Regions from separate parts of the Salinivibrio sp. ML290 genome, predicted to be linked through region 2. Evidence: predicted binding sites of a transcription regulator. Region 2 holds the regulator's gene; each other region holds the start of a gene.
What was found. The regulator CRP, encoded in region 2, controls carbon source genes, mostly activating them, when cyclic AMP is high. The targets are predictions, from matches to a motif close to TGTGANNNNNNTCACA.

Region 1: the regulator CRP is predicted to act here: its motif matches at 8,485-8,500, upstream of rppH (RNA pyrophosphohydrolase).
Region 3: the regulator CRP is predicted to act here: its motif matches at 4,766-4,781, upstream of gltB (glutamate synthase large subunit).

The regions. Positions count from the first base shown of each region.
Region 1 is NZ_MUEY01000005.1:112,125-123,143, forward strand. Features, by position in the region: gene BZG23_RS06555 (hypothetical protein) at 1-133, opposite strand, end outside; gene nhaA (Na+/H+ antiporter NhaA) at 102-1,307, opposite strand; gene BZG23_RS06565 (Na/Pi symporter) at 1,727-2,875, shown strand; gene BZG23_RS06570 (thymidylate synthase) at 2,998-3,837, opposite strand; gene lgt (prolipoprotein diacylglyceryl transferase) at 3,927-4,724, opposite strand; gene BZG23_RS06580 (sulfite exporter TauE/SafE family protein) at 4,737-5,543, opposite strand; gene ptsP (phosphoenolpyruvate--protein phosphotransferase) at 5,543-7,801, opposite strand; gene rppH (RNA pyrophosphohydrolase) at 7,819-8,331, opposite strand; gene mutH (DNA mismatch repair endonuclease MutH) at 8,955-9,626, shown strand; gene BZG23_RS06600 (DUF6482 family protein) at 9,671-9,973, opposite strand; gene BZG23_RS06605 (NADP(H)-dependent aldo-keto reductase) at 10,173-11,019, shown strand, end outside.
Region 2 is NZ_MUEY01000009.1:94,510-105,528, forward strand. Features, by position in the region: gene astD (succinylglutamate-semialdehyde dehydrogenase) at 1-604, shown strand, start outside; gene BZG23_RS10085 (DUF1338 domain-containing protein) at 615-1,406, shown strand; gene BZG23_RS10090 (FAD-dependent oxidoreductase) at 1,474-2,340, opposite strand; gene crp (cAMP-activated global transcriptional regulator CRP) at 2,471-3,103, opposite strand; gene BZG23_RS10100 (phosphoribulokinase) at 3,353-4,222, opposite strand; gene BZG23_RS10105 (YheU family protein) at 4,279-4,497, opposite strand; gene BZG23_RS10110 (hydrolase) at 4,626-5,615, opposite strand; gene BZG23_RS10115 (TIGR02444 family protein) at 5,599-6,075, opposite strand; gene BZG23_RS10120 (ABC transporter ATP-binding protein) at 6,084-8,012, opposite strand; gene kefG (glutathione-regulated potassium-efflux system ancillary protein KefG) at 8,211-8,792, shown strand; gene kefB (glutathione-regulated potassium-efflux system protein KefB) at 8,785-10,584, shown strand; gene BZG23_RS10135 (YheV family putative zinc ribbon protein) at 10,594-10,797, shown strand; gene slyD (peptidylprolyl isomerase) at 10,848-11,019, shown strand, end outside.
Region 3 is NZ_MUEY01000002.1:218,355-229,373, forward strand. Features, by position in the region: gene BZG23_RS03185 (FAD-dependent oxidoreductase) at 1-202, opposite strand, end outside; gene gltB (glutamate synthase large subunit) at 215-4,681, opposite strand; gene BZG23_RS03195 (GGDEF domain-containing protein) at 5,296-7,089, shown strand; gene arcB (aerobic respiration two-component sensor histidine kinase ArcB) at 7,099-9,453, shown strand; gene arcA (two-component system response regulator ArcA) at 9,581-10,300, opposite strand; gene BZG23_RS03210 (DUF3293 domain-containing protein) at 10,735-11,019, shown strand, end outside.

The sequences.
Region 1 (11,019 bases), on a different contig from region 2:
CGCCCGCTAAGTAGGCTTGGCACACGTCGCTGTTATCCTTTTCTCCGTGGCAGTACATCTCTTGGTTCGCCGCCATGGCAGAGCCAGAGACGGCAACCAGGCTAGTAATCAATGCTAGTGTCGCCTTCTTCATACTCGTCTCCTCGTTCATCAGCAAGCGCGCTGGCTGGGGGCAATGCAAAGTGCAAGACCGCATAACCAATCACCGCGGCCAAGGTTGATCCTATCAAGATCCCCAGACGAGAGAGTGTGACGAACTCGCCATTCACACCGACAAAGGCCAGTGACGAGATAAAAATAGACATGGTAAAACCAATACCACAAAGCACTGACACCGCGAAGATGTGGGTGAAATTCACACGTGCTGGTAATTTGGCAATGCCGAGTTTCACCGCTGCCCAGCTAAAGCTAAAGATACCCAAAGGCTTACCAATCAGCAGACCCAATGCAATACCTAACGGCAACATTTCGGTTAAGTTTGCCAAAGAGACGCCATCCAAAGACACCCCGGCATTCGCAAAGGCGAAGATAGGCAAGATCAAATACGACACATAAGGATGGAGGGCGTGCTCCATTTTTTTCAACGGTGATGGGTCATCCTCCGTTTTTCCTTTCAGTGGGATGGCAAAACCAAGCACGACACCGGCGAGGGTCGCGTGAACACCTGACTGTAAAACACTGAACCACAGCACCAAACCAACCACCACATACGCGGTGATACTGGTGACTTTGCGCATATTCATCGCCACCAAGACTAAGGTAGCAGCAAACGCACTGGCTAACGCAATCACTGATAGATCACTGCTGTAAAACAGCGCGATGATCACTATGACCCCAAGATCGTCAATAATCGCCAGTGCGAGCAAGAAGACCTTTAGCGCCAACGGTACACGATTACCCAGCAATGCCAAAACACCGAGGGCAAAGGCAATATCGGTCGCGGCCGGGATCGCCCACCCCGATACCGCGAGAGGGTCACCCCAGTTAAAGGCTAAATAGACCAATGCGGGGGCGAGCATCCCACCAATGGCGGCGACCGCCGGGAAGGTCGCTTTGTCTTTCGAGTTTAAGGCACCTTGCACCAACTCACGCTTCACTTCCAAACCAATCAGCAGGAAAAAAATCACCATCAAGCCATCGTTGATCCAATGACCAACCGATAAACCGGCTATATAGGTATGAAGGGTGCTGTCATATAAAGGCTGTAGATCCGAGTTCGCTACGAACATCGCCAATACCGCCGCAATAATCAGCACAATACCTCCTGCGGATTCCATTTTCAGAAACTGACGAATGACATCAGTCATTTAAGCACTCCATACAAAAAAAGTGGATTTCCGTAGTCTAGTCAGCCAGACCACTTTTAGAAAAATCGTTTGTTCTGATAGTAAACATCGGAAAAACCGATATCAAAACTAACTTACCATTGATTTATTCGCAGTCTAATCTTTTTTATCCTTGCTAACCGCCCTGTGTTTAGCATAGTGTCAACGTGCGCCTCCCTGTTACATTTTTTCCACGGATTTTTTTACGGCACCGAACGGGCACAAATAATACTTAAAATCAGCAAGCTAACTGGCGCGAATTCCACTGATAACCTCGTCCAGATCGGATTTTCAAACCACTGCAGTATTTGTGTCATATTTCTGAAATATTACCTTCTTACTATCGCCGCAGATTTTTGCTTTGACACTAAACTGACATCGAACTGTCACGGAGATATCTTATGACTCCCCATGCTACAGCGGTAGAGGCAACCCAGAGCTCCTCAAATTGGTTCCGTTGGACCAAGCTTGCCGTCATGCTTTACCTCCTACTGGTGGCCGTTGCCATGGTAGGAAGCGGCTTTAAATGGGCCGTCGGCGACGAAGCAAAGACGCTCTTCGCGTTCGCTTCTCATCCCGTAGCTGGCTTAATGATTGGTATTGTTGCTACCGCATTGATCCAATCGTCAAGCACAGTCACCTCTATTATAGTTGGCTTAGTCGCAGGTGGCCTCCCGGTTGAAGCCGCGATTCCAATGGTCATGGGCGCAAACGTAGGCACCTCGGTCACTAACACGATCGTGAGCCTTGGGCATGCCCGCTGTAAAGTGGAGTTTAGTCGCGCATTTAGTTGCGCCACCGTCCATGATTTCTTCAACCTTTTTGCCGTTGCTATCTTCCTGCCATTAGAGATGGCGTTCGGTTTGCTGAACAAGATTTCCGAGTGGTTGGTTTCACCGCTGACGCAAGCCAGTGACATGAGCATTAAAGGTTTGAACTTTGTTAAGCCGCTGACAAAACCCGTGGTTAACGCGGTGCAATCACCGCTTGAAGCCGCTCTGCCTGGTAACATTGGTGGCGCTATCATGATTGTCATGGGGATTGCTGCCATCGTGATTGCGATTACCATCATGGGCAAAGTGATGAAAAAACTGATGGTCGGTCGTGCCAAAGACATGCTGAAGAACGCGATTGGTCGTGGTCCACTGCACGGTATTTTCTCAGGCTCTGTGGTCACTGTTTTGGTGCAGTCTTCATCGACAACCACCAGCTTAATGGTGCCGCTAGTCGGCTCAGGGGTGCTAAAAGTCCGTGACATCTACCCCTTCACCTTAGGCGCCAACATTGGGACTTGTATTACCGCCCTACTCGCCGCCACGGCGGTTACCGGTGAATTCGCGGTCTTTGCCCTACAAATCGCGTTGGTGCACTTAAGCTTCAACATCTTGGCGACGACGCTGATTTTCGGTATTCCGTTCTTGCGTGAATTGCCGCTCAAAGGGGCCGACTGGTTAGGCCAATTGGCAGCCAAATCAAAAGCGGCGGTACTGGCGTACATCGGCCTCGTCTTTGTGATTGTTCCAGGAAGCATTGTGCTGTTGTCACAGTGATGGGTTGACCTCCCGCCCAAGCGCAAAAAACCACCGCCCGTGCGGTGGTTTTTTTATTGGAGACACCAAAGTAAGTCAGATAAAGATGTCGCGATATGACACGTGAATCCGATAAGACGTCACTAAATGGCTATCGGTGCTTTAATCGTTGGGTGCGGCTCGTACCCTTCAATCTCAAAATCATCAATTTGATAATCGAAAATAGACGCCGGTTTACGTTTGATCACCAAGCGAGGTAGTGCACGCGGTTCACGTTTTAGTTGCTCGTAAACAATCTCGTCGGTTAAATGATTATGATAAAGGTGCACGTCTCCAAAGGTATGGACAAAATCGCCCACCGCTAAATCGCATTGTTGCGCAATCATATGAGTGAAAAGCGCATAGCTGGCAATGTTAAACGGCACACCCAAGAAGTAATCGGCGCTGCGCTGATAAAGCTGGCATGAAAGCTTGCCATCAGCCACGTAGAACTGGAACAAGCAATGGCAAGGCGCCAAGGCCATCTTGCCTTGTTCGGCGTTCTCGGTTGGGCTTATCGACTCATCAGGCAAATCAGCAGGGTTCCAAGCGGTAATGATATGACGACGTGAATTAGGTTTCGTTTTAATTTGCGCGATCAGTTGTTCGATTTGATCCACGGTCGAGCCATCAGGACACGCCCAAGAGCGCCACTGCGCGCCATAAACGGGGCCAAGATCGCCGGTTTCAGTCGCCCACTCATCCCAGATACGCACCTTATTTTCTTGTAAATAGTGAACGTTCGTATCGCCGTTAAGGAACCACAAAAGCTCATGGATAATGGCACGCGTGTAGAGTTTTTTGGTGGTGAGTAGCGGAAAGCCAGCGGCAAGGTCAAACCGCAGTTGCCGACCAAACACTGACCGTGTTCCCACGCCCGTGCGATCGCCTCTATCCGTCCCATTATCGAGAATATCCTGCATCAAAGCCTGATACTGCTTCATAGTGTTTCCTATCATTGGCCAAACGAACAAAAGGCACCGCATAGGGTGCCTTGGTGTGATAAACAGTATATCTGATTACGCGCCATTAATCATGGTGCAGGCGTGCGCTTGTAAGCCCATCCGATCATCACTGCCCCCGCAATAATCATGGGTAATGACAACAGTTGTCCCATACTGAAAATGCCGGCAAACAAGCCTAGGTGCGCATCTGGCTCACGGAAATACTCCACAATAAAGCGGAACGTCCCGTAGCCAGCCAAGAAAAGCCCTGATACTGCGCCCATCGGTCGCGGCTTTTTGATGTAGAGGTTGAGGATCACAAACAGGGCGACACCTTCTAGCGCAAACTCATAGAGCTGTGAGGGGTGCCGCGGCCAAGGGCCACCACTTGGGAATACCATCGCCCACGGGACATCGGTCACCCGTCCCCAAAGTTCACCATTGATAAAATTCCCTAGACGACCAGCGCCCAGTCCAAACGGTACCAGCGGCGCGATAAAGTCAGCAACGGTAAAAAAGTGACGCTGAGTTTTACGCGCGTACCACGCCATGGCGGTGATCACACCCAGCAAGCCCCCGTGGAAGGACATGCCACCGGTCCACACTTTGAATAAAAACAGCGGATCGGCAATAAAGGCATCAAATTGATAAAATAGGACATAGCCAATACGTCCCCCGAGCACGACGCCCAAAAAGCCAGCAAAAAGGAGATCGCTGACTTCTTCTTTGCTCCAACCGCTATTCGGTTTGGCCGCACGATGATTCGCAAGCCACAAGGCGAACACAAAGCCAAGTAAATACATTAAACCGTACCAACGCACGGCTACCGGACCAAGTTCAAATAAGATGGGGTCGATTGACGGAAAGGTAATGTAGCCTTCGGCCATGAATGGGATCCTTTATTTCAACAACATGCTGGCGCCGACAATAACAAGAAAGACGGCAAAAATACGTTTTATTTGCGCAGTGGGTAGTCTCACCGCCAGTCGAGCACCGACCCGTGTCATCAATACCGACGTTGACACGACGCCGAGCAACGCAGGCAAATACAAATATCCGACACTGAGCGCGGGCAAGGGTTCCGTTTGACGCCAGCCCAACCACATAAAACTCATCATGCCACCCAGCGCCAACACCGCGCCCCCCGCCGAGGCACTGCCAATGGCTTGGTGCATACTCACTCCGCGCCAATGCAGGTATGGGACGGTAAACGAGCCGCCCCCGATCCCCGCCAAGCTAGAAAGTGTTCCGATCAGCGTGCCCGCAAAGGACAGTCGCAGCCAATGCGGTAAAGGACGCGCGCGATAGGGATGCCGATTGAGCAACATTTGTAGCGCCATAGCGAGCACTATCACGCCAAACAGGCGGGGCAACCAATCGTGTGGCAGCCGATCCGCAAGCCCTGCCCCCAAGATGCCGCCCAGCATCATGCCAGGGACGAGCGCTTTAACCGCCTCAAGGTGAACATTCCCCAGACGAAAATGGCGCCAAGCAGAGGCACTCGACGTCAGTACAATGGTCGCGAGCGAGGTAGCGAGCGCAATGGGCATCACCACAGTGGGCGCAATACCGAACACGGGGAGGAGAAAGGTCAGCGCAGGCACGACGACCAACCCGCCACCAATTCCCAGAAGGCCAGACAACGTCCCCACGCAGGCACCCAGCAGCATACACACTACAAAAAGTAGGGCCGTTAAGCTGGTTATCATCGCAGCTGTCCGACTTTGACCAACGCCTCTAACCCTTGCGCGGCCAGAAAGGCTTCAGTGGCAGCGCGGATCTCGTCTGGCTGATCCAGAGTTAGCATCTGCTTGGCCTGCGTGACTAAATGCGCGTGCGGTAAACGGCTTAGCAAATACTTAATCTTGGCGACGTTGCGGGTATTCATACTGAGCTGGTGATACCCCAACCCCACCAGCAAAGACGCCCCCACCGGATCGCCGGCTAGCTCTCCACACACACTAACCGGAAGCTGATGACGGGTCCCCACAGCGGCAATCGACGCTAATGCGTGTAATACCGAGGGGTGCAGCGCATCAAAAATATCAGCCACGCGCGCATTGTTGCGATCGACCGCTAATAGATATTGAGTGAGATCATTGGTGCCGACCGAAAGAAAATCGACATCGCGCGCAATGTTATCGAGCTGATAAAGAATAGAGGGAACTTCAACCATGATCCCCAATAAAGGGATATTGATACTTTGTCCAGCTTGGTGTGCCTCTTGGCTGACCTCTTGATAAGCACGGCTAATCAACGCCTTGGCTTCCAATAACTCGTTACGCCCAGAGATCATCGGCAGCAATAGCTTAAGGTTGTTAAAACCAATACTGGCACGCAACATGGCGCGAACTTGAATCAAGAAGATATCCGGGTGGTCGAGGGTAAAACGGATCCCGCGCCAGCCTAAAAACGGGTTGTCCTCTTCAACACTTAAATACGGTAATGGTTTATCGCCGCCAATATCTAAGGTGCGCATCACCACAGGTTTATCAGGGTAACTGGCAAGAATCGCACGGTATTGTTTGACCTGCTCGTCTTCAGACGGAAAACGGCGCTGCATCAGAAACGGCACTTCCGTACGAAAGAGCCCAACACCGTCAACGCCTTGATTGATTGCAATCTGGCTATCGGCGCTTAAGCCGGCGTTTAAGTGAACTTCAATACGCGTGCCATCCTGAGTATGTCCTGGTGCCGCAAGTGCCGTCTCAAACGTAGACTGTAGGCTCGCTTCCTCTTGCACGAGGTGCTGGTATTCATTGATCAATGCCTCAGCGGGCTCGATCATCAACACCCCTTTGTGGCCATCGAGGATCACGGTTTTTTGATGAAGCTTAGCGGGCGAAAAGCTGACGCCCATCACCGCCGGGATCCCCAACGCACGCGCCAAGATCGCGGCGTGTGAGTTCGCCGCCCCTTCTTCCGCCACCACACCAGTGAGCAACGCGCGAGGAATGGACGCTAACATGCCCGCCGTTAGCTCTCGCGCCAACAGCACAATGGGCGTCGAAACCGGTGGTGGACTCCCCGCAGGCGCAATTAAAAAGTAAAGCAGCCGCTGTCCTAACTCTTTCACATCGCCCGCTCGGGCTTTTAGGTAAGGATCATCCATCGCGGCAAAACGGGCAGAAAAGGCTTCAACCGTTTGTCTCACCGCCCAAGTGGCGGCATCCCCTTGTTGGACCCGTACTGTCATGTCTTCACGCAGCATAGGATCGTTAAGCAGATGAACAAACAAATCAAAAATCGCCAGCGCGTCTTTTTGCAGCTCTTTATCAAAGCGTTTACGCAGACGGCGAAACTCGGTACTGGCATCGTCAATCGCCGCGTCCAGTCTGTCGAGTTCACCTTGTGTATCTAGGTGGCAAGCAGGCGCCACCTCTTCAAGCCGCGGTTGAGAGTCATCACACCATGCTTGTGCGATCCCAATGCCCGGCGACGCAGGCATTCCCTCTAGCAACACGGGAGACGGCGCTCCCTGCCAGCCACCTTGGGCATCGGCATGCGCAAACACCACGGCCAACTGCGCGGCTAAGGTCACGAGAAAGGACTCTTCGCTCTCATCAAACTGGCGGGGTTGATGTTGTTGCACCACCAGCACACCCAACACCTTTTTGCGATAAATGATGGGCGTGCCAAGAAAGGATTGAAAGGCATCTTCGCCGGTGGAGGGGAAGGGTTTGAACGCGGGATGCTTGCGCGCGTACGCCAAATTTAAAGGCTCAGCACGCTGACCCACCACACCGACCAAGCCCTCGCCAAATGCCATCGACACTTGTGCACAAGGGTCGAGGCCTTGTGTTGCCATAAGCTCAAACTGTTGGTGTTCGGCATTGGCAAGATAAACGGAGCAGCACTCGGTACGCATCGCCACGCAAGTTTGTTGCACCAAGGTGTGTAACGCCTGCTCAAGATCTGAAGACGCCGCCACACTTTGCACAATATTCCTTAACTGCGTGAGCACCCAATCTCTCCTTACATTTATCCTCGCTTGTGTCGACGCCGAGGTTTGCGTTCTTTAAACGGCATCGCAAGTGGCGCGAATTCTTTCATCGCACGCCGATACACTTCCCGCTTAAATGCCACCACTTGCCGCACTGGATACCAATAGCTCACCCAGCGCCAGCCATCAAACTCTGGTGTCCCCCCGCGCGAGACATTAACGCGTGACTCGTCACATTCAAGTTTGAGCAAAAACCACTTTTGCTTTTGCCCGATACACACGGGCTTGGAATCCCAGCGCACAAGGCGTTTGGGTAACTTGTAGCGTAGCCAATGTCGACTAGTCCCCAAGATGCGTACATCTTTTTTAGTCAGCCCCACTTCTTCATACAATTCCCGGTACATCGCTTGTTCAGGGCTTTCCCCCTCATCGATGCCACCTTGTGGAAACTGCCATGAATGCTGACCATATCGACGAGCCCAGAGAACTTGACCGTGGCCGTTACAAATTACTATCCCCACGTTGGGACGATAGCCATCGCCATCAATCACTGGACGACCTCAATGATAAATCTCTACTGAACCTGATTTTTTCACAAAAAGCGGTGAAGGGTAAACAAACATTGTGGATTGAGCGTTGTTTTTGCGCACTCGTCGTCATCTGAGGATAACTCAGCCCCTAACAGGAAGTTATAAACATAGCAATGAGAGTTTGCGCACATTTATTCACGCTTTCTGTGGATAGATTTGTGAAGAAGCCTAGAAAAAGTTCACTTCTCGAACGATTAAGGATCGCGTCATAGAATTAAAAGCGAACCAAAAAACAATAAATGTATTAATAATCAGTTAATTAAAACCACCCCACAACAAAAGGATCTTTTTTAAGATCGAGCGATCGTCAAATACACACAGATCGCTTAAAGATCCACCAATCAGAAAATTATCCACACCAATAGCGCAAAAAAACGGCAAGTTCGCGATTTTTCACATTTTAACCCTCCTTTACGTACTGTATATTTGATCATGATAGTCAGGAATCCTATCAATCATCCTTCATCTGTGGATAACTACAAGCGTACGGATAGGATCATCAAGGGTAGGATCGACTTGCAGCCAATACAGCAGTTCTTGATAATGCACGCTCTCAACGTAACGAGCAGGATCCCAGCACAGTGATACAGCCCCCCGCATCCGAGCAGGTATTGATGGAGCGTGCGCTCGCCCTCGCCGGTCTGACCCTTGGCGAAGTCAGCGAGACACTGTCGATCCCTTGTCCAGCCTCACTCACGCGAGAGAAAGGTTGGATTGGCATGCTACTCGAGGCCTGTTTGGGCGCCAACGCCGGCAGCAAACCCGAACAAGACTTTGCGCATTTAGGCATTGAGCTAAAAACAATTCCGGTCAACGGCGATGGTAAGCCGCTGGAAACCACCTTTGTGTGCGTTGCGCCGCTCACTGGGATCGCGGGGGTGCGCTGGGAAAATAGCCATGTGCGGCAAAAACTGTCACGCGTCTTGTGGATCCCCGTTGAAGGCGAACGCGATATACCGGTATCACAGCGCCGCATTGGCACGCCATTATTATGGTCCCCTAGCCAAGAGGAGGAAGCGCGACTGCGCGCCGATTGGGAGGAGTTAATGGATTGGGTAGCACTCGGTCGCGTGACGGAAATCACAGCCCGCCAAGGTGAGTCTCTCCAACTACGACCCAAAGCAGCCAACGGCAAGGCCTTGACCGACGCTTTCGGCCCCGATGGTGAGCCGATCCGTACCTTGCCGCGCGGCTTTTATTTACGCACGCAATTCACCCATCAAATCTTGCGTCGTTACTTTGTGGATCCGAAGTAAGTGTCAATCCGCATGCATGACATCCCGCGCGTTTAGGTAAAACATCAAAAACGAATTGGCATATCTTCTCGACAGCTTGGCTCGCCCCCGGTGGCAAACTCATCGTAAGGGTCCATCAAGCGTAATACGCCCTCTTCAATTCCTAGGGCTTTAAGTTTCTCCCCGACTTGCCCGACATGATCAAACTGCATCACTTCACCGGTTTGGTCTGAGCGTAAAGGCTCTAATTCATGCTTCACTTCTACTTCGACCGAGTATTTTGCGCCGCCTGCGTGTGCCATCACATAACATTGTGGACATGAGCGAGGATCCGCGCGCATCCAGGCTTTAAGCTGTGAATAGTTCATCTGACTTTCCTCTAGATTACACTTTTTCGTGTCCATCATGCCTAGCAATAACACCGCGCTCAGACCGATACCATCGGACAGTCCATTTAGTAATGGTCAATATTTAACCAGCTGTCAAGCCGCAGCTAAACCGCTTTCGATCATTTTTAAAATTCTCTACTATGGACTGCCATAGGTCGATTGCAGACAAGGAGAAAGGATGCAATACCACCGTTTGCCCCATTCCTCGCTAGAGGTGAGTAAAGTGTGCTTAGGCACCATGACATTTGGTGAGCAAAATAGTGAAGCTGACGCCCATGCGCAGCTCGATCTTGCCTTTGAGCGGGGCGTGAATTTCATTGATACCGCTGAAATGTATCCCGTTCCCCCCAGCCAATCCACACAAGGTTTAACCGAACAGTACATCGGCAGCTGGTTAGAAAAGTCCGGGAAGCGCGATCGCGTTATCCTCGCCACCAAGGTAGCCGGACCACGCAATGTACCCTATATCCGTGACAATATGTCGCTTAACCGACGCCATATTCATCAAGCCGTTGAGGATAGCCTGACACGACTAAAAACCGACTATATCGATTTGTATCAAGTGCACTGGCCACAGCGGCATAATAATTGTTTTGGTAAGCTCAATTATCCGTATCAAGATGAACACTCTGGGGTCACCATCCTCGACACGCTGGATGCGCTGCATGAGCTTGTCCAAGCAGGAAAAATTCGTTATATCGGTGTCTCAAACGAAACGCCTTGGGGCGTGATGCGCTATTTGCATCTGGCAGAGAAGCACGGCCTAACGCGTATCGTCTCTATTCAGAATCCTTATAATTTGCTTAACCGCACCTTTGAAGTCGGCCTGTCGGAAATCAGTCATCATGAAGGGGTCGAGTTGCTTGCGTACTCGCCGCTCGCGTTTGGCGCGTTGAGCGGAAAATATTTGCAAGGCGCACGCCCGAAAGGGGCCCGTTGTACACTGCACCAACGCTTCGCGCGCTACTTTACCGAGTCAGGGCAAAAGGCCACGCAAGAATACGTCGATCTTGCCCAACGCCATG
Region 2 (11,019 bases):
GGGTGAAATGGGCGACAAGATCTTGACGCGTCTGGCGCAGTGGACAAAAACCGTACGTGTAGGCGGTCAGTTTGATGATCCGGCGCCGTTTATGGGGGCGCAGATCTCGGTCGCGGCGGCGGAGGGTATTCTGGCCACACAGCAAAAGTTGGTCGACCTCGGCGCAAAACCCGTGATTGAGTGCGAGCACCTACATGATGCGGTGATCTCACCAGGCATTCTGGATGTGAGCGGCATTCAAGAGTTACCGGATGAAGAGTATTTTGGCCCGCTTCTACAAGTACAGCGTTATCACGATATGGCCGATGCGGTGACCAAAGCCAATGACACCCGTTATGGATTGTCTGCCGGGCTTATCAGTGAAGACGATGGTGAATGGCAATATTTCCTTGACCATATTCGTGCAGGGATTGTTAACCGCAACCGTCAATTGACGGGCGCTAGCGGTGATGCGCCATTTGGTGGGCCGGGTGCCTCAGGGAACTTACGCCCGAGTGCTTACTATGCAGCGGACTATTGCGCCTATCCGATGGCGTCAATGGAAGGGGAGCAGGTGGTACTGCCCGAAACGTTCGCCCCCGGTATACCGACTCAACAGGACTAAGGAGAGCAACATGGACAGTGGCCAAGCGTTATTCGACAAACTGTGGCAGGACTACATCAACCGTCTGTGCCCATCGGCACATAAGGTGCATGCCTTATTAGAGGAAGGGCAACCTTTGATCAATGATCATATTGCCTTACGGACATTTGGTTTGGCTAAGGTTGGGCTAAAGGTACTTGCGCGTCCATTTCTCGCCTTGGGGTATCAGCAAAAAGGTGACTATACCTTTGAAGCGAAAAAGCTCAATGCTTGTCATTTTGAGCACCCCGATCCTCTGATGCCGAAAGTCTTTATCAGTGAGTTGATGGTCGAGCAATGCTCGCCCGCGCTTCAGGCGATTGTTGAGAAGCTGGTGGCACAGGTCGATGAGTCGTCACTCACAGGTAGCGATTTTCTCCATCAGGGTCGTCTATGGGATATTGATTGGGCAACCTATCAAACGCTTGCCGAAGAGAGTGAATATGCGTCTTGGGTCGCTGCACACGGCTATGGCGCCAACCACTTTACCGTGAGTGTAAATCAGCTTAATGCACATGATGATTGCCAATCGGTGAACAACACATTGCGTGACAATGGCTTTGCGATTAACGAGTCAGGTGGGGAAGTCAAAGGTGATGCATCTGTGTATCTGGAGCAATCCTCTACCATGGCGGATCGTGTGCCGGTTGCTTTCTCTGATTGCACGCAAACCATCCCAGGTGGCTTTTACGAGTTTGCTAAGCGGTATGTGTTGCCCAATGGTGATCTCTATCAGGGCTTTGTGGCTGCTTCGGCAGACAAAATTTTTGAAAGCACCCATTAGTGCGTCACGCATTGCTTATCGACATCATGGCAAGAAGGGAGCGTGTGATACGCTCCCTTTTTATTGTCTATTGGACCTCGATGTCGAGCCAAAACGTGTCTGGAATCGCTTGTGTTTCGTTGCTTAAGTGAGGGTTGTCAACTCGGATGACAGTACGCTCACCAATGTTGGCCTTTTCAAAGGTTTCCTTAACTAAAGGCGCATTATTGAAAAACTCAATAAATGATCCGTCTTGGTATGCCGATTCAAAAGCGCCATTTAACATCTCGGCGACGTCAGCGTGCTGCGGAGACACAAACAGGAACATTGGGAAGCGATAGATCAGCATCAGGTGAGGGTCAACTAACAGATTACCGTATTGCGGCCGCTCGGCTAATTCACTAAAAGGCTCAATCAAGGCTCGAGGGAAGAGATCGGCACGGCCTGTGTCAACCACTTTGAAAATGTTTTCAAAGCTCGATATCTCACGTACCCGAAATCCTGCTGACTTGAGCACTTTGACGTCGGCCCAGCCTTGTCCCTGAATCATGGTAAGAGACTGCAAATCACCCGCGCTATTTATCTGAGCGAGTTGGGGCTCAGTGGCTTGGTTGGTAATAAACAGGCGATGGCCGAGTAAACCACGAAACACGGGATAGCGAATGGGGATCAGTTCCGATTCCAGTGTACGGTCGGCACCAAGCCAGTCGACAGTGAGCTTGCCTTGCTTGAGCATCTCCACTTTACGAGACTGAGAGCCAATTTGGCCGTCAAAGGCTTGTAAGGTGACAGATTCTCCCGATTTTTCAGCAAGAAATTCAATCAGCTCAATGGCATAGAGGTCAAGCGCTGAGCCAGCGCGTGGCTCGGGGTGTACAATCGTGGTATTGGATGCGGCATGGACTGAAAACACAGAGAGCGCGAGGGCGGTGAGGGCAGTTATCACTTTTTTCATAAACGACACCTTGTTAATTTAGTGTTAACAATATCGTTTTGAGTTTAGAAGCTATCCGCGTGCTTGCCAGAAAGTGGAGATAAAAAAACCGACGCCAGGGCGTCGGTTGGTGATACAGAGAGCGGCGCAATTAGCGTGTGCCGTATACCACGATGGTTTTACCGTGTGCGGAAATGAGGTTTTGCTCTTCCAGCATTTTTAGAATACGTCCCACGGTTTCACGCGAACAGCCGACAATTTGGCCAATTTCCTGACGGGTGATCTTAATTTGCATACCGTCAGGGTGTGTCATGGCATCTGGCTGCTTCGCCAAGTTCAACAAGGTTTGCGCAATGCGCCCTGTGACGTCCAGGAAGGCGAGATCCCCTACCTTTTGGCTAGTTACCTGCAAACGACGCGCCATTTGTGAAGACAGGCGCATTAAGATGTCAGGGTTAACTTGGATGAGCTGGCGGAACTTCTTAAATGAAATTTCTGCCACTTCACACGGTGATTTAGCGCGAACCCAAGCAGTGCGCTCTTGGTCTTCTTCGAAAAGCCCGAGCTCACCGATGAAGTCACCTTGGTTAAGGTAAGACAGGATCATTTCCTTGCCTTCTTCATCTTTGATCAGTACGGCCACAGACCCTTTCACGATGTAATACAAGGTCTCCGCCTTCTCACCTGCATGGATAAGCGTGCTTTTAGACGGATACTTATGAATATGACAATGTGAAAGGAACCACTCGAGTGTAGGGTCTGTTTGAGGTTTTCCTGGAACCATATAACTTATTTCCTCTGCATGTGTTGCCCGGCAACAACGTCCTATCTTTGTCTGAGGGGTAACCCATCAGATCATTGCACAGAATACGAAGTCTGAACGCGGGCTACAAGCTCACTGTATGTTAACAAGAGTGTATCTTTTTTTGTTGGTGATTTCTTGATTTTGATCTAGGCCAACCGCCTAAAAATCTGGCAAAAACGTGGCTAAGATCACGGCTTGAGAAGTAATACATCATGGATGCGCTACGCCTTAGCCAATCTTGCCTTTTTCTATCAATTGTTGGATCAATGGACGGATAATCAATTCCATCGCAAAGCCCATTTTTCCCCCAGGCACCACTAAGGTGTTATGCCGTGACATAAACGACCCAGTGATCATCTGCAACAGGTAGGGGAAGTCGACATTTTTCATCCCACGAAAGCGGATCACCACAAAACTCTCGTCCAAAGACGGGATCCCTTTGGCATTTAATGGGTTTGAGGTATCTACCGTGGGAACGCGCTGAAAATTGATATGGGTGCGAGAAAATTGCGGAGTGATATAGTGCAAGTAATCATCCATTGAGCGCACAATCGAGTCGGTCACCGCTTCACGAGAGTGACCTCTATCGCGCGTATCGCGGACAAATTTTTGAATCCACTCTAAGTTGACGATGGGCACCATACCTATCAAGAGGTCGACGTGTTGCGCAACATTGACGTCACCGTCGACCACCCCGCCGTGCAATCCTTCGTAAAACAATACATTGGTATTGTCGGCCAAGTCTTGCCATGGTGTGAAGGTACCAGGCATTTGGTTATAGGGCACCGCTTCATCAAAGGTATGTAAATAGCGACGGTATTTTCCCGTGCCTTGGTCGCCATACTCACGAAAAAACTGCTCTAGTCGAGGGAAGTCGTTGGCGGTGGGGCCAAAGTAGCTGATATGCTTGCCTTGTTCACGCGCTTTACGGATCTCCACGTCCATTTCGGGACGAGTAAAACGGTGAAAGCTGTCCCCTTCTAGCCAGGCCGCTTTGATGTTCATCATCTGGAACATCTTACGGAAGGCCTCCGAGGTAGTGGTGGTACCGGCTCCTGACGAACCAGTAACCGCAATAATTGGATGTTTAGCCGACATGACGCGCCCTGTCATTCAGTCTGAATTTGTATCGCGATACGGCGTGTACTGCGATGCTAAGAGCCGAGTGCTGCTTTACGACGAATATCCACTGTCTCGTGCAACTCGGAATACACAATCACGGCGTCTCCGGATTGTAATTGTTGGCGAACATCATCAACTTTTTGTGCAAAGCTGACTTCTTGCTCACCATAATCGGTTCCTTCCCGTAATACAAAGTGCTCAATTAACGCTGTCAGTGTTTCGTCGGGAATCGACTGCCATGGAACCATCATACTACATCACCTTTTATTTATCTCAGGATGGCACGCGAGGGTGCGTGATGCGAATGTTGTGAATTGGCTCGCATTTTACCCGATCATACCAGTAAATGCAGTGGTTCTCTTTGATTCCTTTGATGGCACTAACGTGCCGTCTTGCTCAGTGACTCATGCGGCAAATAAGACGCTAACCAGCCGGGCACCGCTTGCTCAAGCCACAACTGAGGTTGGCGCCAGCTTCCCGTGACAAAACCAACATGGCCGCCATGCTCTGTGAGTTGGTAGTCGATATTGGCGGGTAAGGGGGACGTTGGGATCACCGCGTCGGTCATAAACGGGTCGTCTTTGGCATGAATGATGGCCAGCGGTGTCTTAATGGCATTAAGCACGGAAAGGCCGCTGCAGGCACGGTAATAATGGTGTGCATCGTCAAAGCCATGAAGCGGGGCAGTGACAGTTTGGTCGAACTCAAACAACGTATTGATCGTTGGGCGTTCTCCCGCATGCCACCGGCCGACTTGCTGATGACGGGTCAGCTTTTCAGCAAGGGTTTGTCGCATCGAGCGCAACAAATAGGCTTGATAAACACGGGAAAACCCTTTCTGGATACGCATCGAGCACGCGGCTAGGTCAAGTGGGGGTGACACTGCGCAACCACAGGTCACGATGGGATCATCGTGATAGTCCGCCAGATAACGTACCAGCATGTTTCCCCCTAAGGAAACCCCGACCGCGCCAATTTGACTCTCTGGATAGGTCTCACGCAAATAGGTTAAGAAGGCACGTGCGTCTTGGGTTTCTCCAGAGTGATAGGTCCGCGCGGCACGATTAAGGCGGCCACTGCAGCTGCGAAAGTGCATCACTACGCCGCACCAACCTTGACGTTGGAACGCGGCGAGCAAGCCGTTGGCATACGGGCTGTCGAAACTGCCGGCTAAGCCATGGAATAAAACAACAATCGGCTGCCCAGGTTGCGGTTGATGTGTCCAGGCCAAATCAACAAAATCGCCATCGGGCAGATCAAATTGCTGCCAGCGAGGGGTGAAAAGCGGGGCACGACGCAGAAAGCGAGGCAACAAGGTTTGTAGGTGCGCATTCCGTGCACTGGGAATGGGTCTAAACGGTGTCATCATGGTTACTTCCCTCTTCCTCGGCGGGCGTCACCCTCAGTGATGTATATAGGTTGCGTGCTGATGGTGACAGCTGACGGCAATAGTAGGCGAGAGGAGAGGCGGTATCCGTGAGCCAGGTTTGACGATTTAGGGCCTCGACTAAATCCTGCTGTTGGAATTTTTCTAAGCTGAGCTCAAAGTTAAGCATTTTTTTGTACTGTCCACTGCCGACCCGCGGCTTCAAATCTCGCCGCAGGTGACGATAGGCAATAAGCAAATGCTCCGATCGGCTCAACGCGTGTTTGAGTTGGCTCAGGCTCTCGGGGGCAAGGCCGTAGCCATGTTGCTCAATCCAGGCGAGCAACAAGGCAAGGTTGACGTTACCTTGGTGCTCGTCTTGGAGCTTGAGGCAGGCTTGTTTCACCTCTGGCTTGCCATAATGATGTAAACAAAACTGCCACAGGTCGGCGGGGTTCGCCATCCCAGGGGTTAGCTTTGAGTGAATGTCGCCTCCAGGGCTTCCAGCTCTTCTTGTCGCTCCATCCATTCTTGTTCCACCTCTTCGAGCGTCGATTTGGCATCCGCTTGACGTTGCAATTGCGCCGTGAGTCGCGCTTTGTTATCACTGTGATAAATCTCAGGATCCGCCAACTGGCTTTCCGCGTCACTGATAATGGCAGAGAGTTGTTCTATCTGTGTGTCGAGATTGTCAATTTTTTTCCGCAAAGGCGCCGTTTGCTTGCGTAATTCGGCATCGCGGCGTTTTTGCGCTTTGCGATCCACTTGGGTTTGTTGCGGTGCTGTTTTCTCCGCGGCCGCTTGTTTTTTGCTCTCAGCGCGATCAGCACGCTGTTGATCGGTCAGCCAGCGATGATAATCGTTCAAGTCTCCATCAAAGGGTAGCACTGCGCCATTGTCGACCAAGTACAAGTCATCGGTAGTGGCGCGCAGCAAAAAGCGATCGTGACTGACAATCACCATCGCGCCCTCGTAGGACTGTAAAGCCAGCGTTAATGCTTGGCGCATATCCAGGTCAAGGTGGTTAGTGGGCTCATCGAGTAGCAGTAGGTTCGGTTTTTGCCACACCAGCAAAGCGAGCACCAAGCGGGCTTTTTCGCCTCCAGAAAAGGGACCGATGGGCTCGAGCGCCTTGTCGCCTTGAAAGCCAAACCGGCCGAGAAAATCACGCAAGGTTTGCTCAGCAGTGGTAGGGGCTAACCGGTTTAGGTGCTGAAGTGGCGTATCGTCGATCCGCAACGTATCAAGTTGGTGTTGGGCAAAATAGCCAATTTTCACCCCTTGCGAGTAGGTTAATTCACCGGCCATGGCGGGTAGGCTACCCGCGAGCAGTTTAATCAGGGTTGATTTACCCGCACCATTGCGCCCCAGTAAGCCAATGCGCGCCCCCGGCACCAGGTTAAGGCGAATGTTTTCAATAATGGGGGTCTTATCATAACCAGCCGCCACCTTGTCCATCATCAAAATCGGTGTGGGTAAGGCATCCGGGGTGAAGAAGGTAAAACTAAATGGGTTATCGTATTGCGCGGGCAATACCTTCTCCATCCGCTCAAGGGCTTTAATCCGACTTTGCGCTTGACGGGCTTTGGTCGCTTTGTAGCGAAAGCGATCAATATACGATTGCATGTGGTTAATTTGCTTTTGTTGCTTTTCGTACTGCGCCTGTTGTTGAGCCAATTTTTGCGCGCGCATTTGTTCAAAGTCGGAATAATTACCCGTATATTCATTAAGCTGTTGGTGCTCAATATGAATAATACGGTTGACGACAGGATCCAAAAAGTCCCGGTCGTGAGAGATCAACACCAAGGTCCCTGGATATTGCTGTAGCCATTTTTCCAGCCACATCACCGCATCGAGATCTAGGTGGTTGGTGGGTTCATCCAGCAACAGTAGATCAGAGCGGCATAATAGCGCTTGTGCTAAGTTCAGCCGCATTCGCCAGCCACCTGAGAATTGGGTGAGTGACCAGTGGATTTGTGGTTGGCTAAAGCCCAAACCATCAAGCAGACTCGCAGCGCGTGCTTCAATGGTATAACCACCAATCGCATCCAATTTGTCGTGCAACATCGCTACCGCATTACCATCATCACGGGTTTCGGCGTCGCGTAAGGCTTGCTGTAGCTCGCGGTATTCGCTATCGCCATCAATGACGTATTCAAGTGCGCTTTTGTCGAGTGCTGGGGTTTCTTGCGCCACCCATGCTACCTGCCACTGACTCGGATAGTCACAATTGCCGGCATCCAACGATAATTGATGGCGCAGCAATGCAAACAGGCTAGATTTGCCACAGCCATTTTTCCCCACCAAACCGACTTTGTCGCCTGGCGAAATAGTGGCAGAAGTGTGGTCAAGCAGGGGCTTACCACCGCGAAGCAGTTGAATGTCGGAGAAGCGAATCATGATTTCTCAGTCTGTCTCGGGTTGATGGATGCGCATGGTTGCGCGGTCGTTATACCAGCTTGATACGAGGATTGCCAAATTCTACCGCGTCATCCCACTGGTCAGACACAGACGGGGCATATTTGTGTGTTAAAGTTAAAAACATAGAATAAATGAACAGATTGCGTTCTTACAATAATCATAACGACAAGGAAGCCTATGCCCCGAGATAAGGCTGAAAGCCCCTCTCTTCCCAAGGTACTGGTGATTTTTGCTCACCCCGACCCCGATGAATCTGTTGCCAATCGTCGCTTAATTGAGGCCATTACGCCGTTGGCCCATGTCACAGTCCATGATATTTACGCCGCATACCCTGATTTTGTGGTGGACGTGCATCATGAGCGTGCGTTGGTCACTGACGCCGATGTGTTGGTCTTTCAGCATCCACTGCAAATGTATTCCTGTCCGGCATTGTTAAAAGAGTGGATAGATGTGGTGTTAGGGAAAGGGTTTGCTCATGGACAAGGCGGGGATGCGTTGGCCGATAAAACCTGTCGTTTTGTGGTGACCACTGGCGGTGCGGCCGAAGCGTTTAGCCAGCAAGGTTACAATAAATATTCGATGGCCGAGTTATTGCAACCCTTTGAGTTAACCGCCTCATTATGTCGGATGTATTGGATCCCGCCGTTGGTGTTGCACTGGGCACGTCGCGTTGGCGATGCCGATCGCGATGCGTTTGCCGAGATTTACGCCGATTGGCTCGCCGACCCGTTGGCGCAACAAGGAGGAGAGGATGGATAACAACCTCTTATCGGTGGCTTTTGTCTTTTTATTGGCCGCGGTGATTGCGGTTCCGTTGGCACAGCGCTTGGGCATGGGCTCTGTCCTCGGTTATTTGCTGGCAGGCATAGTGATCGGGCCTTGGGGGCTGGGTCTGGTCCGTGATGTGGATGCGATTCTCCATTTTGCGGAATTTGGCGTGGTGCTGCTGCTGTTTTTGATTGGTCTGGAGCTGAACCCGAAAAAGTTACTGCAAATGCGCCGACCGATTATCGGGCTTGGGGGCAGTCAGGTGGTACTCACCGCGTTCGCCATTGGTGTGGTATGTATGATGACAGGCTTAACCCTTTCCCAATCATTAGTGATTGGAGTTGGCCTGGCGCTTTCTTCTACCGCGATTGCGATGAAAATTATCGAAGATCAACGCCTAATGCGCAGCGAAACCGGACAGTCAGGCTTTGCGGTCTTGCTCTTCCAAGACATTGCGGTAATCCCGATGCTCGCGATGATCCCTGCGCTTGCCGGTGGCAGTGCCGGTAGCTGGCTCGACGTATTATGGATGTTTGTCGGTATCGGTATTTTGCTAGTAGGCGGTCATTTCCTGCTGCGCCCGCTGTTTCGTTTAGTGGCCATGAGCGGTGTCACCGAGCTATTTACCGTGACCTCGTTGGCCTTGGTGATTGGTATTGCCCTGGCCATGCAAGCATTGGGCTTATCGATGGCGCTCGGGGCGTTTCTTGCGGGCGTATTGCTTGCTGAAAGTGAATACCGTCATGAGCTAGAAACCGCGATTGAGCCTTTCAAAGGTTTGTTGCTCGGGCTGTTCTTTATTGCGGTGGGGATGACCGTTGATCTCGGCTTATTGCTCGATTATCCCCTCGCAATTTTAGGCACGGTGGCAGCGTTAATTTTTGCAAAAACCATATTGCTTTACGGGTTGGCGCGTCTGTTTGGCGTGGCGCCAAAGGCACGTAGTCAAATGGCGGTGTTGCTTAGCCAAGGCGGGGAGTTTGCGTTTGTTATTTTTACTGCCGCGCGCAGCCAAGGGTTACTCGACCAGCCATTGAATGCATTTTTGTTGGTGGTGGTGAGCTTATCAATGATGACGACGCCTTTAATGCTGACGCTTCAACAGCGCTGGTTTGCCCGCACGTTCAACGAGCCAGAGGAAGCGCCGCCCCAAGGACAGTTTGAGCAAGCTGATGCGCGCGTGATCATTGCCGGTTTTGGTCGCTTTGGTCAGGTGGTAGGGCGTTTGATGTTCGCTAACAAAATTGGCGTGACCATATTAGAACGTGATCCGACGCAGATTAAGCTGCTACGTCGCTTTGGCTATGAAGTGTATTATGGCGACGCAACCCAGCTCGATTTATTACGGGCGGCCGGTGCGCATACCGCAGAAGCGATTGTGATTTGTACTGATTCGCCTGACGAGGTGATGGAGATTGTTGATCTTTGTGCGCGCCATTTCCCTAACTTAAAGGTAATGGCACGGGCGCGGAGCCGTGTAGAGGCTTATCAATTGATGGCGCAGGGCGTTGACCAGTTCTCGCGTGAAACCTTTTTGGGCGCACTTGAACTGGGGCGGCAGACGCTAGAGTCACTGGGTATGCATCCGTATAAAGCCAAGCGAGCCGAAATTTTATTCCGTAAGTTGGATATGCGGGTATTGCAAGATCTATTGCCGCAACACAGCGAAGACTTGGCGACGGCCTCCCGAGTGAAAGAAGCACGCAAAGAGTTGGAAGAAATTTTTGACCGAGAAATGCGTGGTGACAGTGAGCGGCACCAAAGTTGGAACCGAGATGAGTAAGGTGTTGAAGTGAAAAAACGTTTCATTGCTGGGGCAGCATGCCCAGCGTGTCAACAACTCGATACGTTACGAGTATGGCGCGAAAATAATATTGACAAAGTAGAATGTGTCAGCTGCGATTATCATGATAGTCGGTTGCCTGATTCGGCACAACAGTCACACTCTGGTGCCGAGTCAGCAGAGAATGTCATTGGGATCTTTAAACCGGAGTAGGGGATCCGTTATCATCGGCAGTCCATTTACCTTCCGGTCTCGGAGCGAGCATGAAAATTGCAAAAGATGTGGTAGTCAGCCTGGCTTACCAAGTAAAAAATGAAGATGGTGCACTTGTTGACGAATCAACAGCACAAGAGCCTCTCCAATACCTGCACGGTCATCGTAACCTGATTGTAGGTCTTGAGAACGCGCTGGAAGGCCGCGAAAAAGGTGAGAGCT
Region 3 (11,019 bases), on a different contig from region 2:
ACTGCGGAATATAGTTGTGCACTGGGCACTTCCATTCACAGTAGGGGTTGCCACAGTCAAGACAACGATCCGCTTGTGCTGACACCTCTTTTTCAGTGAAGGGTTCATAGATTTCAACGAACTCAATTTTGCGCGTTTCAATCGCTTTTTTGCGCGGGTCAATGCGCTGCACATCAATAAACTGATAGATGTTCTGGCTCATGGGTCCCTCCTTTTACTGCGCCTGAACGCGCAGCTCAGCAGCGCTGCGACTTTGGTGGCCTAATAAGGTATTCACATCAGCGGCTTTCGGTTTGACGAGGTAGAAACGGTGTACCCAAGTGTCAAAGTCATCGAGCAGCTGTTGTGCACGATCCGAGCCGGTCAGCTCGAAGTGTTGGGCTATCAGGCCACGTAAGTGCTCTTGATGGATAGCCAAAGCCTCCAACGATAGGGCTTCAACCAACTCAGGGTTGATACGACCGTTAAAATCGCCCTCTTCATCCAGCACGTATGCGAAGCCACCGGTCATCCCAGCGCCAAAGTTGACCCCGGTGCGACCGAGAATGGCCACAATGCCTCCCGTCATGTATTCACACGCATTGTCGCCCGCGCCTTCCACAATGGCATGGACGCCTGAGTTACGCACGGCAAAACGCTCCCCGGCTTTACCGGCCGCAAACAATTTGCCCCCAGTGGCACCGTATAGGCAGGTGTTACCCATGATGGTGGACTCATGACTGGCAAATGCTGAGCCGATAGGGGGCCGGATCACAATCTGTCCGCCGCTCATGCCTTTTCCGACGTAGTCGTTAGCATCCCCAATAAGGGTGATGTTCACTCCCGCGGCATTCCATACCCCGAGCGACTGGCCGGCGGTGCCTTGCAGCTGCACATCCAGTGGGTTAGCAGCCATACCGGTATTGCCGTAACGTTTTGCAATCGCACCAGACAAGCTGGCACCGACTGAACGGTCGGTATTACGAACAGACTTGTAGACACTGGCACTGTGGTTGGCCGCAATAGCTTCACCCAGTTCACTAAGCAGGGCTTGGTTAAGCTCAGCCTTGTCAAATGGCGTGTTAGGCTCACTGCAATACAAGGTTTTACCTGGCCACGGCGTTGGCGCATCGAGAATATGGCTTAGGTCGAGCTTCAGTTGCTTGGCGGTAAAGCCATCAACCGCCTCAAGGAGGTCGGTTCGACCAATCAGATCGGTGAGCTTTTCCACCCCTAATTCGGCCAGCAGCTCGCGCACTTCTTCCCCTAGGCCTTTGAAGAAGTTCATCACTTGCTCGGGCAGGCCTTTAAAGTACTCACTACGTAAGGTTTCATCCTGAGTAGCAACGCCAGTTGCACAGTTATTGAGGTGGCAAATACGAAGGTATTTACAGCCAAGTGAGACCATAGGGGCGGTACCAAAGCCAAAGCTTTCTGCGCCTAAGATAGCGGCTTTGACAATGTCTAAACCGGTTTTTAGGCCCCCGTCGACTTGTAAACGGATCTTATGGCGCAAGCCGTTTTCAACCAGTGCTTGCTGAGTTTCAGCGAGCCCCAATTCCCATGGGCTACCTGCATATTTTACCGAGGTGAGCGGGCTGGCACCTGTCCCACCGTCGTACCCTGAGATGGTTATTAGGTCGGCGTACGCTTTGGCCACCCCGGTGGCAATGGTGCCTACGCCTGGCTCTGAAACCAGCTTAACCGACACGAGTGCCTGCGGATTAACTTGTTTGAGATCGAAGATCAGCTGGGCTAAATCCTCAATCGAGTAAATATCATGATGCGGCGGTGGCGAAATCAAGGTCACGCCGGGGACGGAGAAACGCAGTTTAGCAATTTCTGCTGTCACCTTATGGCCAGGCAGTTGTCCACCTTCTCCGGGCTTCGCGCCTTGCGCGACCTTGATTTGCAGCACATCCGCATTGGTCAGATAGTGCGGGGTGACGCCAAAACGGCCAGATGCAATCTGCTTGATGCGTGAATTGCGTTCGCTATTGAAACGACGTGGATCTTCGCCCCCTTCGCCGGAGTTTGAGTGGCCACCAAGACGGTTCATGGCAATAGCCAGCGCTTCGTGCGCTTCCGGGCTCAAGGCACCGATAGACATCGCCGCCGAGTCAAACCGTTTGAACAGCTCCGTTGCCGGCTCTACACGTTCGAGCGCAACCGGTGAGGCCGCTTTTTTCAGTTGCATTAAATCGCGCAAGGTTGCCACAGGACGCTCATTCACGGTTTTAGCGTAGGTTTTGTAATCCATGGCCTCGCCAGATCGCACCGCGCTTTGCAAGTTGGTCACCACATCTGGGTTATACGCGTGGTATTCACCATCGTGGACATACTTAAGCAGACCGCCATGTTCAAGCGGTTTACGCTTGATCCATGCTCGGCGAGATAGGTTGATCAAATCTTGTTGGAAATCATCAAAACTGGCCCCTTGAATGCGGCTAGCCACGCCTTTAAAGCAAAGCTCAATCACATCTTGGTGCAAGCCAACCGCCTCGAACAACTGCGAGCAACGGTAAGAGGCAATGGTCGAAATCCCCATTTTTGACATGATCTTGTAAAGGCCTTTATTAATGCCATTACGGAAGTTGACCATCACATCGCGATACGGCTTATCGACGGCGCCAATATCGACCAAGTTCGCCAGTGTTTCATAGGCTAAGTAAGGATAAACCGCCGTGGCACCAAACCCGAGTAACACCGCAAATTGATGGGGGTCGCGAGCACTGCCGGTTTCGATAATGATGTTGGCATCACAGCGTAGGTTTTGGTTAACCAAGCGTTTTTGCACCGCACCGACCGCCATTGCCGCAGGAATCGGAAGCGTATCTTTATTGATACTGCGGTCAGAGAGCACCACAAGAACGGTGCCATCACGGACACAACGCTCGGCCTGATCGCATAAATCGAGGATGGCTTGATGAAGATCTTTTTCGTTCGGATCGTAATTAATATCTAAAATGCTGTTGCGATAATAGGTATCGTCCAGCTCGAGCAGTTGCACCAGATCCGAGAACAGAAGGACCGGAGACTTAAACGCGACCCGTTCGGCGTGCCCATCGGTTTCACAGAACACATTCATTTCTCGGCCAATACAGGTGGCCAGAGACATCACGTGGTTCTCACGCAGCGGATCAATCGGTGGGTTAGTCACCTGGGCAAATTTTTGTCGGAAGTAATCGCTCACACAGCGTGGACGCGACGATAGTACGGCCATTGGCGTATCATCACCCATGGAGCCGGTGGCTTCTTGGCCAATATCGCCCAGCACTTTGACGACCTGATCCACTTCCTCATTCGACATCCCAAACAGCTTTTGATAGGTCTTAAGCTGGGCATCTTTAAGGTTACGGCTGCCTTCACTGGTGTCAGGATCTAAGTCTTCAAACGGTGTGAGACGACGGACATGTTGGTCCAGCCACTCACGGTACGGATGACGGCTTTTTAGCTCATCATCGATTTCACCTGAGTGCCAAATCTTCCCTTCGCGGGTATCGATCACTAAAAGCTCACCCGGGCCCACGCGGCCTTTTTCTGACACTTCGTCAGGTGCGTAATCCCAGATCCCAATCTCGGAGGCGAGGGTAATAAACTTATCTTTGGTAACCACATAGCGCGCCGGACGCAGGCCGTTTCGGTCAAGATTACAGGCGGCATAGCGGCCGTCTGACATCACGATGCCCGCCGGCCCGTCCCATGGCTCCATATGCATGGAGTTAAAGTCATAAAATGCGCGCAGTTCATCATCCATGTCTGGGTGATTTTGCCAAGCGGGCGGCACCAGTAAGCGCATAGCTCGGAATAAGTCCATCCCGCCGGCGAGAAAAACTTCCATCATGTTGTCGAGGCTTGAGGAATCAGACCCTGATTCATTCACAAACGGGGCGGCTTGATGTAAGTCAGGCAACAAAGGGGAGTTAAATTTGTATGCACGTGTGCGTGCCCATTGACGGTTCCCCTCAATGGTGTTGATTTCGCCGTTGTGGGCAAGGTATCTAAAGGGTTGTGCGAGCGGCCAGCGTGGTTGAGTATTGGTACTGAAACGCTGGTGGAACAAGCAGATAGATGACTCTAAGCGCAGATCCGCGAGATCGGTGTAAAAACGTGGCAGATCCGCTGGCATACACAACCCTTTGTAAACAATGGTTTGTGTGGATAGGCTGGTGACATAAAAGTCAGCATCGTCTGCCAAGGCTTGTTCTGCACGGCGACGCGCAATATACAGGCGTCGCTCTAAATCGCGTGCGCGCCAGCCTGCTGGACCATTGATAAACACTTGTTCAATGACCGGTTGAGACTGTTTGGCGATATCCCCGAGTACATCTGGGTTGGTCGGTACGGTCCGCCATCCCACCACTGATAGCGTTTCAGCGTTGATTTCTTGCTCGAAGCGTTGTTTGGCTTGTTGGGCTTTTGCCGGATCGGCACTGAGAAAAATCATGCCGACCGCATATAGACGGCTCAGCTTCCATTGGTTTTGCTCAGCAATAAGGCGGAAAAAGCGGTCGGGCTTTTGCAGTAGTAGCCCACAACCATCGCCTGTCTTGCCGTCAGAGTTGATACCACCTCGGTGGGTCATGCGGTCAAGTGCAGCGATAGCAGTACGAACCAGTTTGTGGCTGGGCTCCCCCTCTTGATGGGCGATAAGGCCAAAACCACAGTTATCTTTTTCCAGCATTGGGTTGTACAGCGACATTGCAATTCTCCCTTGCTACTGCGTTACGCGCAGTGATTGCATTTATTGTCGTGATCCTCCTGACCACTCTGAACAGATTCGCTTTGTGACTGTGCGCTCGTTATGTTGTGATTTTTTAACGAGAAAAGTCGGTGATTTACACTCTAACTCACTGTTTTATCGATGGATTGACAGAGAATACACAGGCAAAGCACTATTCAGCGACCTTCCAAATTAACGGTAAACCTTGCAAAGGTCAAATTTTTATATGCATCCTTTATGCATAGCGATAGAAGCATGTCTTTATTGTAAGCGACTGATGTAAAAGTATTTATTGTGGTTTTTTTGATGAATAATATCTATTCGCAATTATGCCATTTTGTTAAATAATTATTAAATAAAAGGCGAATTCGAGTAGATATCCTAGCTTTGATGATGAATAAAGAAGGGTGCGTTATATGCTTTCTCTTTCATAGCAAAAAGCACTGTCAATTGATGTAATAAAATAACAAATGATATTCGCAAAGCTGTGAACAGGACAATCACGCGTTCTATCAAAACTGTGGCAGAATACGTCGCCGGTGAGGTAGGGCGTGAATACGATCAAGGACAGTAATAAGGCAGACAGGAGTGGCATGGCGTTTTTTAGTTTTAGCTTGGTTTTCGTGTTAGGCGCTTTGCTTGGCTACGGTTGGCGCGCGCGTCGAGCGACACTGGCGTTATCCGATTGGCGGGTTTACATGGCCGGGTTAGACACGCCACATGCGATTGTCACGGCCGATGATGGTGACATCTTGTATGCCAATGCACCTTGTGTGGAGTCTTTTTCGCTGGTAGGTAGCCACAACCGGTTTAAAACCGCCAATGAAAAACAGCAGCAAGCGGTGCGCGCTTTTATTGTGGCGCAGCGTTGGCCTCAGCCATTTTCTAATGTTGAAGCCAAAGTCAGAGCCCCGGGCGCGAATCGGGTGCGGGTTGAGGTGACCTTATCTGGCTTGCCGATCCGCTGTCGCGGCAAGCGTGCCTGGCTCATTTCATTTTCTGCCTCTGAGTCCAACACGCAATGGCACCTGCAGCAACAAGAACAAGGTGTGCTTTTAAGCGTGATTAATTCCTTGGCGGAGCTCGTATGCTTTCAAGATGTTGAGGGAAACGTGGTGGGCACGAACGCCGCCTTTGACCGCTTCTGGCAGGGCCGTGAGCAAGAAGCAGTGCTTTGGCAAGCCTGTGAGCCGCTTTCCGAGCCGCGAACAGTACGTACCTGGGCGACACAACATCATGATCAGAGCTGCTTATTGGAAACGAATATCACAACGCTTAAAAATGATAAGCAGGAAGTGATAGGCACATTGAGTATTAGCCATGATGTGACCAATTGGCACCAGATGCAGGAGCGGTTACAAAAAGAAGCACAACAGCGTCACTCGGTTGAGCAAGTGCTGGAGCAGCGAAGTAACTTGCTCAGTGCGATTTTCCAAGCGAGTGTCGACCCTATCGGCATTTTTGATCAAGACTATTATCACCTGGCGTGTAATCAAGCGTACGCCGATGCGCTTGGCACCACCATTGAAGCGCTCGAGAATGCACCGGCGCAATATGTGGTGGATCCGGAGATATTTGATCAACACAAAGCGCGTGATAAACAGGTGTTAGAAACGGGTGGAACCATTACCTATGAAGATGTCATTTTAACGGATACAGGTGAGCAAACTTGGTATGAGGTGACCAAGTCACGCATTCAAGATCCGGTCACGTTGGCACCGGCTGTGCTGCTGATGGCACGAGATATCACCGAACGGAAAGAGACACAACAACAGTTAGCCGATGCCATCATGGCACTGCAGGAGCTCAGCTTTGTTGATAGCCTTACTCAAGTGGCTAACCGACGCAGTCTTGACGAGCAATTGAGCACGCTGTGGCGTTCACACGCCAGAGAGCAGACCCCCCTGGCGTTTATTCTTTGCGATATAGATCATTTTAAGCTTTACAACGATCACTATGGCCACCAGCAGGGTGACTGGGCCTTACAGCAAGTGGCCAAGGCGCTAAAATCGTCCGTTCATCGCCCGATGGATATGGTTGCCCGTTATGGGGGGGAAGAATTTGCGATTGTCTTACCACAGACAGGGCTAAACGGCGCGATGGATGTGGCTGAACGGGCGAGGCAAGCGATATTAGCGGCGAACATCGAACACTTGGACGCGGCATCCACCCAGCAACTGACGATGAGCCTGGGGGCGGCGTGTATGATCCCAGCGCCGGATCAAGATTATGGCGATTTGGTACAATGCGCGGATCGTGCGTTATATCAAGCCAAGCGACATGGCCGCAATCGTGTGAGTGTGCTGCAAGGTGCCTCTCATTCTCGCCCATCAAACAAGCAACGAGCCTCGGTGGCTGAATCAATTCACTTCGAATCTGGCGGTTAATAAGCCTATATGAAACAACTTAAAGTCCTTGCCCAATATTACGTCGACCTACTAGTCAAGTTAGGCATAGTGCGCTTTAGCATGCTACTGGCTTTGGCGCTCGTGGCGCTCGCGGTAGTGGTGCAAGTGGGGATTACCTTAGTCCTTGAGGGCACGGTTCAAAATATTGATATCATTCGCTCTGTTTTCTTTGGCCTGGTGATCACGCCGTGGGCGGTTTATTTTTTGTCGGTGGTGGTTGATCAACTGGAGGAGTCTCGTCAGCGGTTATCAAAACTGGTTTCTAAGCTGGAAGAAATGCGTGCGCGTGATATGCGCCTTAACCGCCAACTCACCGAAAATATTGAGCAACTCAACTCGGAAATAGAAGAGCGTGAGAAAGCGGAGAGTGCGCGGCAGCAGGCGATTAAAGATCTTGAAAATGAAGTTTATCAGCGTGAAAAAGCGCAGTTGGAGCTGGCGGAGCAAACCGCCTTACTCCGCTCTTTCATTGATGCTTCCCCAGATTTGATTTACTACCGCAACGCTGATGGTCAGTTCTCGGGCTGTAACCGAGCGATGGAAGAGCTAACCGGTTATGACGAGAAAACGCTCAAAGGGCTGACACCTTGGGACGTTTATCGCGAAGATATCGCTGAAAAAGTGGTCGAAACCGACCAGCAAGTGTTTGACGCCAATGTGTCGATAACCTACGAGCAATGGCTTGAATATCAAGACGGGCGTAAAGCCTATTTTGAATTACGCAAAGTGCCTTTCTTTGCCCGAGATGGGCGGCACCTTGGGCTGCTTGGTTTTGGGCGAGAAATTACCGAGCGTAAGCGCTACCAAGATGCGCTGGAAAAAGCGAGCCGAGAAAAAACAGCGTTTATTTCCACCATTAGTCATGAATTGCGCACCCCGCTCAATGGGATTGTTGGCCTAAGCCGCATGTTGCTGGAGTCAAACTTGGATGATAAGCAACGTAATTATCTGCGGACGATTTATGTCAGTGCGATCACGTTGGGAAATATTTTTAACGACATCATTGATTTAGACAAATCTGATCGCAAACGTCTTTCTCTGCATCCCACCAGTGTGGATTTAAATGAGTTTGTTACCGAAATCGACAATATTTCAGGGTTGATGGCCGAGCAAAAGGGCTTACGTTTTGAACTTGAGCGAGTGACCGAACTCCCTGACTATGTGGCGGTTGATACGACGAGGCTGCGGCAAATCCTATGGAACCTCGTCGGTAATGCGGTCAAGTTTACCAAGCAAGGCTGTGTGATCATTACAGTCAGCGCGGAAGTGGACGGTGACCAAGCCCATTTATGCTTTGACGTTGAAGACAGTGGTATCGGGATCCCCGCGGATGAACAAGACAAGATTTTTGCCATGTATTACCAAGTTAAACAGGCAGGGGAAAACCTGCATGCCGTTGGGACAGGTATTGGCTTGGCGGTATCGCGTAAATTGGCCCGTTTGATGGGGGGGGATATTACCCTCGACAGTGAAGAGGGCGAGGGGAGTACCTTTACGGTTACCGTCAAGGTGCCATTGAGTGAGCCTGGAGAAGACGAAACACCGGCACTCACCCCAGTGGAAAGCAGGCTGCGTATTTTATTGGTGGAGGATATTGAGCTCAATATTACTGTTGCTACCAGCTTGCTTGAGAGTTTGGGGCACCAGGTGACCGTCGCTCGCGATGGGCAGTCGGCGTTAGATGTGTTCTCGCCAGACGCGTTTGATCTGGCGCTGCTCGACATTCAACTGCCCGATATGACCGGTTTTGATATCGCGGCTACTTGGCGAGAGCAGTATGCGCAACTGCCACCTTTAGTTGCGCTGACCGCCAATGTTATTAATGACAAAAATAGCTATCTTGCCAACGGAATGGACGATGCGATCAGCAAACCCATTAGTGTGAGTGCGCTTAACCAGGTGATTGAGCAGTATGCTTTGTCATCAAACATGGTGACAGACGTCGAGAGTGTGAATGAGCCCGCGCCGAGCCGTCCTATCGCGAATGAACAAGCAGAGCGGTTACTCGATATGGATATGCTCACTGGGTATGTGGAGTTAGTGGGTATAGACCCTGTGAAACAAAGCATTGAGATGTTTGAGTCAACCATGCCAGAGTACATCGCCATCCTCGACTCGAATATGACGGCACGAGATCAAGAAGGCATTGTTTCTGAAGCGCACAAAATTAAAGGCGCTGCAGGGTCGGTGGGACTCAAGCATATTCAAAAAGTGGCGCAAAAAGCACAGTCACCCGACCTCCCCGCGTGGTGGGAGAACATTGCGGATTGGATTGATGAAATCAAAGATGGCTATCAGCACGACCTGGATGTGCTAAAAGCGTGGTTAGACGAGCAAGCGTAGCGCTTCTGGCTGGCGAGCCCACTGAGAAACCAGCAAGCGACAAAGAGAAAAAAGGCGCCTTAATCGGCGCCTTTTTCTTGAGTTCGACACGCAGTCATTAAACCATGCACTGTCTCTCAACGACTCTTTATTGCTCTTCGATTTCACCGCAGAAGCGATAACCTTCACCATGGATGGTCGCAATAATCTCTGGTGTGTCATTGTGCGATTCGAAATGTTTACGGATCCGGCGGATCGTGACATCCACGGTACGATCGTGCGGCTTAAGTTCACGACCCGTCATTTTCTTAAGCAGCTCAGCACGCGTCTGAATTTTGCCTGGGTTTTCACAGAAGTGAAGCAGGGCGCGGAACTCAGAGCGAGGCAGCTTAAAGGTTTCCCCTTCTGGGTTAATGAGCGAGCGACTGTTGATGTCGAGTGTCCAACCGTTAAAGACATACACGTCGACGTTACGCTTTTCTTCGCTGTCGTTGACACTGCTCATGGCACGTGTGAGCAGGTTACGCGCACGGATAGTCAGTTCGCGTGGGTTGAATGGTTTGGTAATGTAGTCGTCGGCACCGATTTCGAGCCCGAGAATCTTGTCGACTTCATTGTCACGCCCAGTGAGGAACATCAGCGCCATGTCACCTTGTTCACGCAATTCGCGCGCGAGCAACAAGCCGTTTTTACCTGGCAAGTTAATATCCATGATCACTAAGTGAACATGATGGTTAGACAGGACTTGATGCATTTCGTCGCCATCGCTGGCTTCAAACACATTGTAACCTTCCGCTTCAAAGATACTTTTCAGCGTGTTACGTGTGACCTGTTCATCTTCTACAATCAGAATTTGCGGGGTTTGCATTGGCGATACCTAATATCTAAATAGAATCCGGTTGCACTTCACAGTCTAGACTGTCTAGCCTGTGAAAAAAAATTACAAAAATGCGAGGAGTGTCTACCGCGAATCTCGCAACTAACATATGGCACGCCATCCATAGAGAAGTGTTCGTCGATGCTAGACAACGCACCGTGAGTTCCAGCTTAAGACGGGGCGTGGCAGTATGAGTGCACCACCAAGCCAATCACTCTGATATCCATTAATTATCGCCAATTGTATTCATTTAACAGCACGCTAACAATATATTAGGATAAGGGTTGATGATTTTTTTCATCCTTTATTGACCCCAATCAAAAGCATGTTAAATGTCAGTTAGCGACGCGTTTTAACTTAACTTTCTGAATAATGACGCATAATTAGTCACTAAGCATAGTATGCGTTACGAGTAGGTGTAAACAATGTGTGATCCTGATAACCAGCAAGAATTGTGGAAAACTTACCAATCGATCGCGTTTCACGCTCCTCAAGCGCCAGATGCCGAAGCATTTGCTATTCTTACCGCATTTAATCCGCGTAGCCAACCTTTATATGAGAAAGAGAATCAATCGCGTAATGCTCAGCTTGAAAGTGCAATGACACAACAAGGGATACGCTATTGGCCAATGAATGGTGGGGCGCCGGATGGGAGTTGGTATGAGCCGGGTTTTGCGGTTGCTGTGGATAAGCACGAAGCCATGTTATTG